Regions from separate parts of the Cobetia amphilecti genome, predicted to be linked through region 2. Evidence: predicted binding sites of a transcription regulator. Region 2 holds the regulator's gene; each other region holds the start of a gene.

Region 1 (4,417 bases), 860 kb from region 2:
GGCCTGGAGATACGGTGGAAGACGAAGTTGGTCTGCCCCGGCAGATACTCCCAGCCCAGCTCGTCGAGCGTCGCCGTGAAGATGGCGCGCGCTTCATCGTTGCTCTGCTTGCTGTGGACCAGAAACTCCGGTGACTGCATGGAGGCCGTCGCCGCCATCACGCCAGGATATGACAGCGTCATGGCATCGTCTTCGACATAGTGGGAGACATGCTCGAGACGATCGACATCGCCGACGGCGTAGCCGACACGCAGGCCAGCCATGGCGTGAATCTTGGAGAAGGTCTTCAGCAGCAGGATGTTCTTGGCGCCACCAGCAATCAGATGATCGGCGGAGCGGAAGGCAGGGTCATTGACGAATTCGGCATAGGCTTCATCGATGATGAACAGCGTATCGTCGCGGCTGTCGTTGACCCAGGCCTCCAGTTCATCACTGGAAATGATGGTCGAGGTCGGGTTGTTGGGGTTCACCAGATAGACGATGGAGGGGCCGGAGTGGTCGGCCACGGCCTGCTTCATGTCGGAAATCTTGAATGACCAGTCCTCGCGCGAGGACGGCACCTTGCGAATGGCGAGGTCATAGAAGCCGGCATACAGGGCGCCATCGCCATAAGTCAGCTCGGGAATCACCAGCTGGGTATCGGGAGTCGCATGGGCCAGCACACTGGCACGGATCGCATCGGAGGAGCCCGGCGTGAACAGAATGCTCTCGCTCGGCACCTTGTGATGAGTCGCCACCAGGGACTGCAATTTGCCCAGATGGGCGAAGGGATACCGATTGGAATGCGGGATGGATGCCGCTGCGGCACGCTGTGCAGACGGTGCCATACCCAGCGCATTCTCGTTGTAGTTGAGCCGCACCGGAGACTTGGCGGAAGGCTTGAGCACCGCCGCCGCAGGTGCCGTCTCCTTGGCCAAGGCACTGGGAATCCCCGGCAGGAACTGACCCAACGCCGCCCCGGCAATTGCCGCCCCACTCATGCCCAGGAAACCACGACGCGAACGCGATGATGGAGAGCCCTTCTCAACCGCCTGAACCACAGAAGACTCCTGCAGATCCTTCTCGACTACGTCTGTCATCGTGTGTCCTTTGTCTATCGCTGCTGCCCTTCCCCCTCGTGTGAAGCCACACGGGCAATCGGGAGCAAGCCGTTGTTTTTGTATGTGCTAATAAAGCACCACCAACGTATAAGACTTTGGTGAGAGGCACAACGAAACGACGCGCCGGATCGCGCAACCATGCGCCGCGGCAAGGGCAACCCCTCGGGGAAGTCGCGCACTGCATTGTGAGCGCTCGGTAAAGCAGATAAATAAACTGCTCATGACACGAAGACGCCGGCCATTGGCCGGCGTCTTGAATCCCATTCAAAGCTGAATCATCCAGTAGATTCCTGAGCAATCTCCCTGATGACCAGGCTACCCAGCTGACGAGTGTTGTGCGGATTGCCGTTGCCATTCACCAGCGGCAGATTCAACTGTTTTGCCAATTCACGCAGCACTGGCTGAACAGGGCTCACTGACTGCATCCCCTGACCATCATCACGCTCGACTTCGATGCTGCCGTTCTCAAGCTCACGAACAAGACAAGACGCGAACATGACTTCACGCACGGCTTTCAGCTCGCTGCGTGGCTTCGTAGTCTTGGCCAATCGAGACAACGAGATACTCTGCTTGCCCGCGCGCTCCGGCGACATCAGCGACCGGGCCTCTTCCACTGTGGCATCCAGCAACTTCTCGATCTGCATCTCTTCTGTATTGATACGCAGGATGATGATGCGCTCCACTTCATCCAACGAACGGGGATTGAAAGCAACATTGCCCCCACCGCCCATCATCGCAGTGGTTTTGACCGAGATTCGCTCACCGTCACCGCTTACCACGTCATAGCCGCGCTGATTCACCTCGGTCGCCATCTGACCATTGGTGATCAATGCAGCGTAAAGCTCACCAATGCGTCCGCAAAGATGACGTAGCTCAGTCGGCGGCACGCCCCAGTTCAGTTCTCGCTCGAACCAGGCCATTGCCTCACCCAAGGATTGGATGATCTGCATCTGTGAAAGTGCCATGATCAACTACTCATAGAAGGTTTACATATGCATAATGCATTTATATTACGGCCTTATACGCTCTTCAAAACGGACTGACTTGTTCATCACTTTCAGTTTTGCAAGAGAAATCTGAAACTGCCCGTTACTAGGTAATTTCTTTTCAGAAAACTGCTGCCAGACTAATGACCCAGGGCCATTATAGATTTCTTCAAAGCTACCATCGGGTAAAATCTTGATCACAATTGCATGCTCGGGCTCACTGCGAAATGCAACCGATTTCGCTTGTGTTGCCTTGATTTCGATCTTGGTACCGCACTTGGCGATAGCGTCATACCCTTTGTTGGAAGCAGTCAAAAGCTCTAGATCATATGCATTGGCAACTAGACACTCTCCTAGACTCCCTACCATATGGCCATCCGGAGTGAAATGTCGCCCGGGGAACATTTCTTCCAGCTCATTAACAATATTATATAAGTCGCCTACCAAGCTTTTGAGTTTATTTTTATCCACAATTTAGTCATCAATTATCCAAGGTAATCACATATTATCTTTACCATATTTTGAAAACAACCAATTGTGTATTAAAAATATCTCTGGATTTCTCTCTCACTGGTCACTGGATAGCACTCACTCTCGACTGACTTCACCAAGGTGCAAGAGACGGAGAAATTCATCAAATTGGTGCAGCGTACGCTTTCGATATGCATATCCATGCTGCATGAAATCTTATATAGCATTGTTTTATATGAAGAAATTCTCTCCGGCACACTTCCTGCTAGACATTCACCGAGGCACCGATAGGCATACAACAATCGAAAATCTACACCAATGGAGCGCTAGGGTTCCGGTGACTGGCTGATAGCCGTCACGACTGGTCCGAGAGCACTCGACCTCCAAGCTGGGGGTTACACGGCGGGACAAAAGCCCGGGAGACGCAAAGCCTGTAAAGGTCGGCGCCTCTCACTTTTTCCGCCGGAGATAACGACAATGACCCAGCTCACTCGCCTTTCCCAGTCCGCGACTTCCCCCTCGGATGCCAGCGCCCAGGTGTCATCCGCTGCTGTCTCATCTGCTTCATCCGCCGTTTCCCGAAACGCTTCCAGACGTGCTGCGCTGGCCGGCGCCCTGCTGCTTGGCGCATCGCTGAGCCCGCAGGCCATGGCGCAGGATTCCTTCAGCGTGTGCTGGTCGGTGTATGCCGGCTGGATGCCGTGGGAATACGCGGACACCCAGGGCATCGTCGACAAGTGGGCCAGGAAGTACGACATCAATATCGATGTGGTGCAGGTCAACGATTACGTCGAGTCCATCAATCAGTACACCTCCGGCAATGTCGATGGCTGCGCCATGACCAACATGGACGCCCTCACCCTCCCCGCCGCCAGCAGCGTCGATTCCACCGCGCTGATTCTGGGCGACTACTCCGATGGCAATGACGGCGTGATGGTCCGCGATGGCGATTCCATCGAGTCCCTGAAGGACCGCGAGGTCAATCTGGTGCAGTTCAGCGTCTCCCACTACCTGCTGGCACGCGCGCTGGACAGCGTCGGCATGAGCGAGCGCGATCTCACCACCACCAATACCGGCGATGCCGACATCGTGGCGCTGGCCAGCAACACCGACACCCAGGCGGTGGTGACCTGGAACCCGCAGCTGGCCACGCTCAAGGAGATGCCCGGCTACACCGAAGTCTTCAACTCCAGCGACATCCCCGGCGAGATTCTCGACCTGATGGTCGTCAATACCCAGACGCTGAAGGACAACCCGGACTTCGGCCACGCACTGGTCGGTGCCTGGTATGAGGTGATGGAGAAGATGAAGGCCGGTGACGAAGCCGCCCTCTCCCAGATGGCCGATGCCGCCGGCACCGACCTCGCCGGCTATCAGTCCCAGCTGGCCGCGACCCACATGTACTACACCCCCGCCGAGGCCGTGGCCGCCTTCAATGCGCCGAGTCTCAAGGACACCATGCAGCACATCGCCGACTTCAGCTTCGCGCAGGGCCTGTTGGGCGAAGGCGCCCCGGATGCCGGCTTCATCGGTATCGAGACCCCCGCCGGCGTCATCGGCAATGAAGGCAACGTGATGCTGCGCTTCGACCCGAGCTACACCGCCGCACTGGCCGACAGCCAGTAACGCCACGCGGTGGATGCCGCACACGCTCCGCGGGGCAGCCTGCCTCGCGGAACGTGAACCGACCGCCTCCCTCGACCGCACCCTCGTTCGCACCCGTGGAGCCCGCGCATGAAACGCCTGATCAATCTGACACCCTCCCGTGGTGGCCGCTGGCTGCTCGGTGGCCTGCCCTTCGCGCTGCTGGCCATCCTTTACATCGTGCAGTCCAACCAGCGACTGCTCGACAACCCGAAT
Region 2 (4,417 bases):
ACAATGCCCAAGCTTTGCGCAAAGATCAACGCTGCGCTGCATCGTGGCTCAGTGCTTGTCTTCAACTCAGTGAGGGGTATCGGAGTGGACTTCAAGGGCACGTCTGGTGGGTGGTGCGTGAAAGACGCGCAAGAAGGCGGGTTTTCGTCGCCAATCCCTGCATGTACGTCGCCTTTCAGGCGCTTCGATTGCGTCGAGCAAGCGGCGTTCCGGGAGGTTCTCCGGGTGTCATCCAGGTGCAATACGCGCAAAAGTGACTTTAAAAACATGCGATTGACGGTGAATGACGCTGCCGGAAAGGCGGTTTTTTACCGTCATCCTGCGCGCCGTCATGGCCCATGACGGGCAATTGATGAGCGGTTGACGGCATGACAGAGCGCACGACAGGCGTACCGCTACCCGCGAAGTCAGAGGCTGATGAGCGGAAAATCCAGCGCTTGAGGTTGGCGGCGGCTGCCATTGTGGAGGTGAAAGCAGGGCATGGCAGCCGCAGGTGACGCGTCAGGCCAGACGCTTGCGCTCGCTGGAGGAGGGGATGCCCATCGCTTCGCGATACTTGGCCACGGTACGGCGTGCGACCTCGATGCCATCGCTGGCGAGCAGATCGACCAGCCGTGAGTCGGAGAGAGGCTTGCGGGCCGGCTCTTCCGCGATCAGCTTGCGGATGCGGGCACGAATGGCGGTGCTTGAGTGGGCGTCGCCACTGCCGCTGCCACCGACCTGGCTCGAGAAGAAGAACTTGAGCTCGAAGACGCCGCGCGGGGTGTGGATGTACTTCTGGGTCGTGACCCGCGAGATGGTCGACTCATGCATCTCGACCACTTCGGCGATGTTGGCCAGAATCAGCGGCTTCATGCCTTCCTCGCCTTGCTCGAGGAAGTCGATCTGGCGCGCCATGATCTCGCGGCCGACCTTGAGCAGGGTGTCATTGCGCGATGACAGGCTCTTCATCAGCCAGCGGGCTTCCTGCAGGTTGTCCTTGAGGAAGGTATTGTCGGCGGACTTGTCGGCACGCTTGATCAGCGCGGCGTATTCCGGCTGGATGCGCAGCTTGGGCAGCGCTTCCGGGTTGAGCTCGACCTGCCAGCCGTGGCGGGTATGGCGTACCAGCAGGTCAGGGATCACGTAATCGCTGGCGGGCTCGCCCCAGGCGGATGCCGGACGCGGGTCGAGCGCGCGCACCAGGCGGATGACGTGATCCAGCTCGTCATCGTCGAGGCTCAGGCGGCGCTTGAGCAGCTTGCGGTCATCGTTGCCCAGTGCCTCGAGGAATTGACGTACCAGGCGGCGCGCCTGCGCCAGCAGCGGCAGATCATCCGGCAGCAGTGCCAGTTGCAGCAGCAGGCATTCGCGCAGATCACGGGCGAAGACGCCGGTCGGGTCGAACTGCTGCAGACGCAGCAATACCTGCTCGAGTTCGGAGGCCTTGAGGCCGGGCAGGCCCTGGCCGCGCAGGCCATCGACCAGTTCGTCGAGTGACAGGCTCAGATAGCCGGCACCGTCGACGGCATCGATCAGGCTCTCTGCCATCTGGCGTTCACGGCCATCGAGGTCGGTCATCGCCAGCTGCCAGCGCAGGTGGTCCTGCAGGCTCTCGACGCTGGTATTGCGATCGAAGTCCGGCCCTTCTTCACTCCCGCTGCCACTGCCGGAGCTGGTCAGGCTACCGGCGTGGTCCTGGTAGAGGTCCGACCAGTCACTGTCGAGGGGGTATTCCTCGGGAATCTCGCTCGAGGAGTCGGCAGTGGAGATCTCGCTCGAATCCTGTGTCTCGATGACATCCAGCGACTCGTAGTCCTCGTCGAGCTCCAACATGGGGTTGGACTCGAGGGCTTGCTGAATCTCCTGACGCAGGTCGAGCGTCGACAGCTGCAGCAGCTGGATCGCTTGCTGGAGCTGCGGCGTCATGGTCAGCGAGGTGCCGAGGCGGAGTTGCAGGGTGGGTTTCATGGAGTCAGTCAATTCACGGCAAAGGAACGTGCCTACTACGCTATACCGTGACTCGGGGCACTGACAAGTGGTTGTCATGAATATTCAAGCAACTTGCATGCCATGTTTCCACCAAGGTGGTATGGACGTCATGCATGCGTCTGATGTCAGACATGAAAAAGCCGCTACGCGATAAAATCACGCAGCGGCTTTTGAAGCTTTCGCCTCCGGTGGGCTCAGCGCATTCGCTGACCCTAGAGCGTGAACTCGTGGCCCAGGTAGACGTCGCGCACCTGCTGGTTGGCCAGGATGGAGTCCGCATCACCGTGGGCGATGATCTGGCCATCGCCGACGATATAGGCGGTGTCACAGATATCGAGCGTCTCGCGCACGTTGTGGTCGGTGATCAGCACGCCGATGCCACGATCGCGCAGTTGGCGCACGATGCTCTTGATCTCGCCCACCGAGATGGGGTCGACGCCGGCGAAGGGCTCATCGAGCAGCACGAAGTCCGGCTCGGTGGCAAGCGCCCGGGCGATCTCGACCCGACGACGCTCACCACCGGACAGGCTCATGCCGGCGCTGGCGCGGATGTGCGTGATGCTGAATTCCTCGAGCAACTCTTCAAGGCGTGCCTTGCGGCCATTGCGATCCAGGTCCTTGCGGGTCTCCAGGATCGCCATGATGTTGTCGGCCACCGACAGCTTGCGGAAGATCGACGCCTCCTGCGGCAGATAGCCGATGCCGGCGCGTGCGCGCTGATGCATGGCGGCAGCGGAGAGGTCCTTGTCATCGATGGAGACGTTGCCGGCATCGGCGCGCACCAGTCCGACGATCATGTAGAACGAGGTCGTCTTGCCGGCGCCATTGGGACCCAGCAGGCCGACGATGTCGCCCTGGCGGATCTCCAGCGAGATGTCCTTGACCACCTTGCGGCCCTTGTAGGCCTTGGCCAGATGGCGAGCGCTCAGCGTACGCGGAGTAGCAGCAGTCATGACTCAGTTTTCCTTGCTGGCATTGGCGCCGCGCGGCGTCAGAGTCATGTGCACGCGACCGCCTTCGGTCTGCTGTGCCGTCTTGTTGTTGTTGGCGTTCACCTGGCGCTTGTCGAGGAAGTACTCCACGTAGCCGCCTTCGAAGGTGTCATCGCCTTTTTCGAGACGCGCGTCGCCGACCAGCTCCACGCGGCGCTCCAGTGCATGGTAGCGGATGGTGTCGGCCCAGCCCTTGACCAGCTTCTCGTCGGGCGCGGGCTGCTGTTCCAGGTAGGCACGCTTGCCGGTGGCCTTGACCAGCGAGATCTCGCCGCTGCCGGCGCGGCTGATATCGACGCGGCTGGCATCGAGTTTCATGCTGCCCTGGCGCATTTCCACCTGGCCGGTGTAGGTGGCGGTACCGGCCTTGTCATCGAGCGACAGGGCGTCCGCGGCGATGTTGATCGGCTGGCTGGCATCGCTGTCCAGCGCCATGGCGGCCGGGGCGAAGCTGGACATGCCCAGTGCCAGGCAGAGCGCCATGACACCGCTGTTGAGGGTCTGGCGACAGGCCGTCAAGGGCTTGCGAGTCGTGGAAGTCATGGTGGCTCCTTGGCATGACGGGGTCGCCGCCCGAGCAATGATGCCATCGAGCGGCAGAGAGGAAGGTGTTGCGGCGCGGGTCATGGCGTGACGGCCAGCCCGGCGGGTTCATTCACCGCTGGCAGGCGCTGCCTCGAAGGTGCTGTTGACGCGCCCATCATCGGAGGTGGTGCTGTCGGCGCCCGAGTCGATGCGCTCGGCTTCCTTGCTGGCCTCGCTCTGGCCTGTACCGGGTTGCAGGACGCTGCGAACACGGCCCTGCAGCACGGCGGAGTCCTGGGAGAGGTCGGCGCTGAAGCTGTCGCTTTCGACATGCTGGCCATTCTGGGTGATCACGACCGGCACGTCACTCCAGGCGCGATTCTGATCACGGCTGTAGTGCAGGACATCGGTATCGAGGGTCCAGCGGTCATCGGGCTGGCGCAGTCTGGCATCACCCTCGAGGGTGAAGGTGTCGCCGCCGGCGCTCAACACGCCACTGTCCCCCGTGGCATACCAGCGGCGGTCTTCACTGTCGTTGGTGCGAATCTTCGGGGTCTGCGCCCGGGTCACGTCATCGCCTGGCGTGTGCTCGATATGCGGCGAGGTCATGGACTGGATCGCCACGCCGCGTGTATCGAAGCGTGTCATGTCTGCCCCGTCGAGATAGTAATCCGGCTCACTGCTGTCGACCTCGACATTGACGGTCGATTCCAGGCTGTTGCGCTGCTCGATCAGCGCCAGCACGCCACCGACGAGCAGCAACAGCAGCATCAGCCAGAGACGCGGAGAAGGGCGGGGCAGACGTAACATCAGGGACGCGACTCCTGCAGGTAGGTATCCAGCACCGAGGCCCAGTGGCCCTGTGCCTTGAGCAGCAGATCACAGAGCTCGCGCACGGCGCCATCGCCGCCCTGGCGTGAGGTGACCCA
Region 3 (4,417 bases), 980 kb from region 2:
ACACATAGATGGGCACATAACACAGTATCAGCGGCAGGCTGCTGGCCAGCTGGTAGCGCCAGCCCCACACCAGCCAGGCGGGCATGGCAATCAGCATGCAGGTCGAGAAACTCAGGTTCCACAACGTCAGCGTCAGTGCATCCGGAATCAGCGCGGCACCGAAGCAGAAGAACAGATTGGCGGGTATCGCCCCGGCCAACAGGATCTTGTCCGAATGCACGCCGCCGCGGCGCAGCTGGAGGATGCACAGCAGGCAGCAGAGGAAGATGATCAGCCGCCCCACCCACAACGCCTGCCAGGCAGACGGCACCTGGAAATAGTCAAACAGCAGGAAGCAGGCGAAGCACGCCATGGCGAACATGATGAAGGTATTGTTGATTCGCGTGCGATAGTGCTGCGCTTCGAGATCCGAACCGTCCCTGCCCGGCAATATCAGATGTTCATGAAGCAGCATGTTCCATCCTCGACACTCGGTAGCATCAGCCAATGTTACACCGCGCGCAGAGCACACCTCACTGGAATAAAGAGTTGATCAGTAAACGCAAGATTACCGTCTGCCTGATAGAACAATGTGCTGCGTCATCAGGCCGGCCAGGCGGAACAAGGGCAAAGAGGTGTCGGCAACACGAACGAAAGCGCCCTGCTGTCGCCATCGAGGTGGATGACGACAGCAGGGCGCTGAAGGTAAAGCCAAGGCAATGCCAGCTCACGGCCTGAGCGTCATGACATCTTCTGGCGTACCCCGGCCGGCACATAGATGCGTGCAGAGGCGGCATCTCCCAGCCAGTACCCCGAGAAGATGCCATAAAGCCCTGCCGCCATCAGACCGCCGATGAACAGCGTGAAGTGGGTGATGTCGCCCAGCGGCAGGAAGCTGATGATCAGCGTCACCGCCGAGGAGACCAGCAGCGCCTTGACCGCCGCGACGTTGACGCCCTTCTCGAAGAAGTACTCGCCTTCCGCGCTGTCAGTGAACAGCGCCTTGGTGTTGATGCCGCCCTTGTTGACCAGATAGTGGTCAAACAGGATCACGCCATACACCGGGCCGATGGCTGCGGCGAGGATGCCCACGGTGTACTGGATGATCTCCGGGTTGTTGAACAGATTCCACGGCGTGATGAAGATGGAGCCGACGGCAGCGAGCATGCCGCCCATGCGCCAGCTGATGCGGGACGGTGCCACATTGGAGAAGTCGAACGCCGGGGACACGAAGTTGGCCACGATGTTGATGCCGATGGTCGCCAGCACCAGGGTCAGGATGCCCAGCGCTGCCGCGACGCCATTGTCGATGCGGGCGACGGTCTCCATCGGGTCATGCAGCATCTCGCCGAAGATGGGCTGCGTGCCGGACACCACCACCACGGTGATGACGGCAAACAACAGAAAGTTGACCGGCAGGCCCCAGAAATTGCCGCGCTTCACATCCCCGGGGGTAGCGCAGTAGCGCGAGAAGTCCCCGAAGTTGAGCGTCGGCCCCGCGAAGTAGCCCGCCACCAGCGCCGCGGCGATCACCATCTGCCACAGGGCGTCGCTGCCCGAGAGCGTCTTGCTGCCCAGCGTGAAGCTGATGTTGTCCCAGCCGGCCTGCCAGACGATCCAGCCCGCCAGCGCGAACATCACCACATAGACGGCTGGCCCGGCGAAATCGATGAAGCGCCGCACCGCATTCATGCCCCACCAGAACACCAGCGCCTGCAGCACCCACATGAACAGGAAGCAGTACCAGCCCAGCTGCGAGAGCCCGAACAGCTGGGTCTCGGTCAGCCCTTCCAGCGACGGCACATAGCGCAGCAGCACCAGCATCAAGGCATGCGCCGCCAGATACGTCTGGATGCCGTACCACACCACCGCGATCAGCCCGCGGATGATCGCCGGAATGTTGGCACCATAGATGCCGAAGGACTGACGGCAGACCACCGGGAAGGGCACCCCCGTCTGCTGACTGGGCCGCGAGATCAGATTGGCGAACACCTGCACCACCAGAATGCCGACCAGCATCGAGACCAGAATCTGCCAGCTGGCCAGCCCCAGGGTGAACAGACTGGCGGCAAAGACGTAGCCACCGACGCTGTGCACATCGGACATCCAGAACGAGAAGATGTTGTACCAGTTCCAGTTCTGCTCGCAGGGGGCGAGGTCCTCATTGATGAGCCGCTTGCTCGCGCTGCTCAGATCAGGGGGAGTCTGGGGTGTCATTGTTGTCTCCAGAGGGGCTTGTGGGCCATGGGCCAGTCACGAGGCGTCATGCCTCGCCATACCCTCCCCTTATCAACAAGCGTGCCAGTGAAACACTTGTTGCGGATTTTCAGTCTCCAAGCGTTTTCCCCAAGGCCCGATCTGCGTGACACCCCTGCCAGCAACGTCATGTGCGTGGCAACTCCTGAGACATTAGGCACCATCAACTTCCGCTGTATTAGCCATATGCACCACAGCAGCGCACCGCCAATGAAACGAACGTTGCGCCAGCAGGTGTCGCCGGGACTGGCACGGATGCTGCTCGTGTTTTGTGTGCTCCACTCGTACGGCCGCATCCGACGCGCGCCATCACGAGAAAGCCCGTCACGAAAAAGCCCGTCACGCGAAAGTCCATCACGAGCCCACCATCATGAGAGAGCCCGCCATGTTGCGTCTCAAGGTCATCAATCCCAACACCAGCCAGGCGATGAGTCAGCAGATGGCGCACTCGCTGCAACGGCAGCTCGCCCGGGACGTCCACCTCGAGGTGCTGACTGCCGAGCATGGCGCCCCCAGCATCGAGACCGCCGTCGAGGAAGCCATGGCGGTGGTCGCGCTGCTGGCGCTGATCGCCCGTGATCGTGAGGGCCTGCTGGAGACTCCGCCCGCCGATGGCTATCTGCTGGCCTGCTTCGGTGACCCCGGCCTCGAGGCCGCCCGTGAACTGAGCCCCGTGCCGGTGATCGGCATCGCTCAGGCCGCCATGCACATGGCCACGCTGGCGGCTCCCTCCTTTGCCATCGTCACCAGCATGACCAGCACGCTGCCGATGTCCGAGCAGCTGCTGGAGCGCTATGCGATGCGCCCCCTGTGCAAGGCGCTGCTGGCCTGTGACGTACCGGTACTCGCGCTGTCCGAGGCGCGCACTCCCCCCGCGGCATTGCTGGAGGGCTGTGAACACGCCAGAGCCAGCGGTGCCGGCAGCATCGTGCTTGGCTGCGCTGCGATGGGGCCGCTGCGTGATGCCATCGCGTCAGAGATCGGCCTGCCGGTGGTCGACCCGCTGCTGGCGGGGCGCGATCTGCTGCTGACCCTGATGCGCCAGCTCGCTGTCGCTCGCGCGAAGCAAGCGGGTGAGGTGAAACCCCTCAGCGGTGTCTTTGCCCGGGGCCTGGCGGCTCTTTGAGTCGCCAGCAAACTGCCCTTGGCTGGCGCCTCGCGACCGAAACGAAAACGCCCCCTCACTGCTGTCAGTGAAGGGGCGTTTGCATTGGCCGACTCTGACTCAGTGCTTGTCGTTCGACTCTCCCGAGTGGCTGCGATCGCCGACCACCGCCGTCACCAGCTTGCCGATGCTCAATCCCTGCACGAGGATCGAGAACAGCACGATGATGTAGGTGGTGACCACCAGCGGCTCGCGGAAGTCGCCTTCGGGAATCGCCAGTGCCAGCGCCACCGAGATGCCGCCGCGCAGGCCACCCCAGGTGAGCACGCGCGTAGTGCCGGGGCGGAAGGTGTACCAGCGACGCAAGAGGCTCAGCGGAAGACCGATCAGCGCCAGGCGCGAGAGCAGAATCACCGCCACCAGCACCAGCGCGATGCCGATCGAGGTCAGCGTGATCGGCATCAGTACCAGTTCGAGGCCGATCAGCACGAACAGCACCGCGTTGAGAATCTCGTCGACCAGCTCCCAGAAGCCGTCCAGATAGCGGCGGGTGTTGTCGGACATGGCGCCATCACGCGCCATGTTGCCGATGATCAGCCCCGCCACCACCATCGCGATGGGGCCGGAGACATGCAGCGCCGAGGCCAGCGCATAACCGCCCAGTACCAGCGCCAGACTCAGCATCACCTCGACCTGATACTGGTCGATGCTGCGCATCAGCTGATAGACCAGTGCGCCCAGCGCCAGCCCGAGCAGGATGCCGCCGCCGGCTTCCTCGAGGAACAAGAGCCCCATGTGACCGAGCTCGACCTCACCGCTGCCGGCCGACGCCGCACTCAGCAGCGCGGTGAACAGCACCACCGCCACGCCATCATTGAACAGCGATTCGCCGACGATGCGGATCTCCATGTCGGCAGGCGCGCCGGCACTGCGCATGATGCCGAGCACGGCGATCGGGTCGGTGGGCGAGATCAGCGCACCGAACACCAGGCAATACAGGTAGGGCACCTCGATACCGGCCCACTGGAACAGCCACCAGGCGGCGGAGCCGATCACCAGCGTCGAGATCAGCACGCC

Evidence for each region. The regulator sigma-54, encoded in region 2, starts transcription at its own class of promoters, with help from an activator protein. The targets are predictions, from matches to a motif close to TGGCACNNNNNTTGCTNT.
Region 1: the regulator sigma-54 is predicted to act here: its motif matches at 2,809-2,826, upstream of R1T44_RS08765 (putative urea ABC transporter substrate-binding protein).
Region 3: the regulator sigma-54 is predicted to act here: its motif matches at 2,266-2,283, upstream of R1T44_RS00965 (NCS1 family nucleobase:cation symporter-1).

The regions. Positions count from the first base shown of each region.
Region 1 is NZ_CP136695.1:2,043,547-2,047,963, reverse strand. It holds gene R1T44_RS08780 (pyridoxal phosphate-dependent aminotransferase) at 1-1,079, opposite strand, end outside; gene R1T44_RS08775 (DUF6998 domain-containing protein) at 1,376-2,065, opposite strand; gene R1T44_RS08770 (DUF6998 domain-containing protein) at 2,111-2,557, opposite strand; guanidine-I (ykkC/yxkD leader) riboswitch at 2,873-2,981, shown strand; gene R1T44_RS08765 (putative urea ABC transporter substrate-binding protein) at 3,035-4,183, shown strand; gene R1T44_RS08760 (ABC transporter permease) at 4,292-4,417, shown strand, end outside.
Region 2 is NZ_CP136695.1:1,182,464-1,186,880, forward strand. It holds gene R1T44_RS05045 (RNA polymerase factor sigma-54) at 502-1,950, opposite strand; gene lptB (LPS export ABC transporter ATP-binding protein) at 2,184-2,924, opposite strand; gene lptA (lipopolysaccharide transport periplasmic protein LptA) at 2,928-3,506, opposite strand; gene lptC (LPS export ABC transporter periplasmic protein LptC) at 3,615-4,298, opposite strand; gene R1T44_RS05065 (KdsC family phosphatase) at 4,298-4,417, opposite strand, start outside.
Region 3 is NZ_CP136695.1:206,947-211,363, forward strand. It holds gene R1T44_RS00960 (GGDEF domain-containing protein) at 1-454, opposite strand, end outside; gene R1T44_RS00965 (NCS1 family nucleobase:cation symporter-1) at 721-2,196, opposite strand; gene R1T44_RS00970 (aspartate/glutamate racemase family protein) at 2,606-3,361, shown strand; gene R1T44_RS00975 (cation:proton antiporter) at 3,461-4,417, opposite strand, start outside.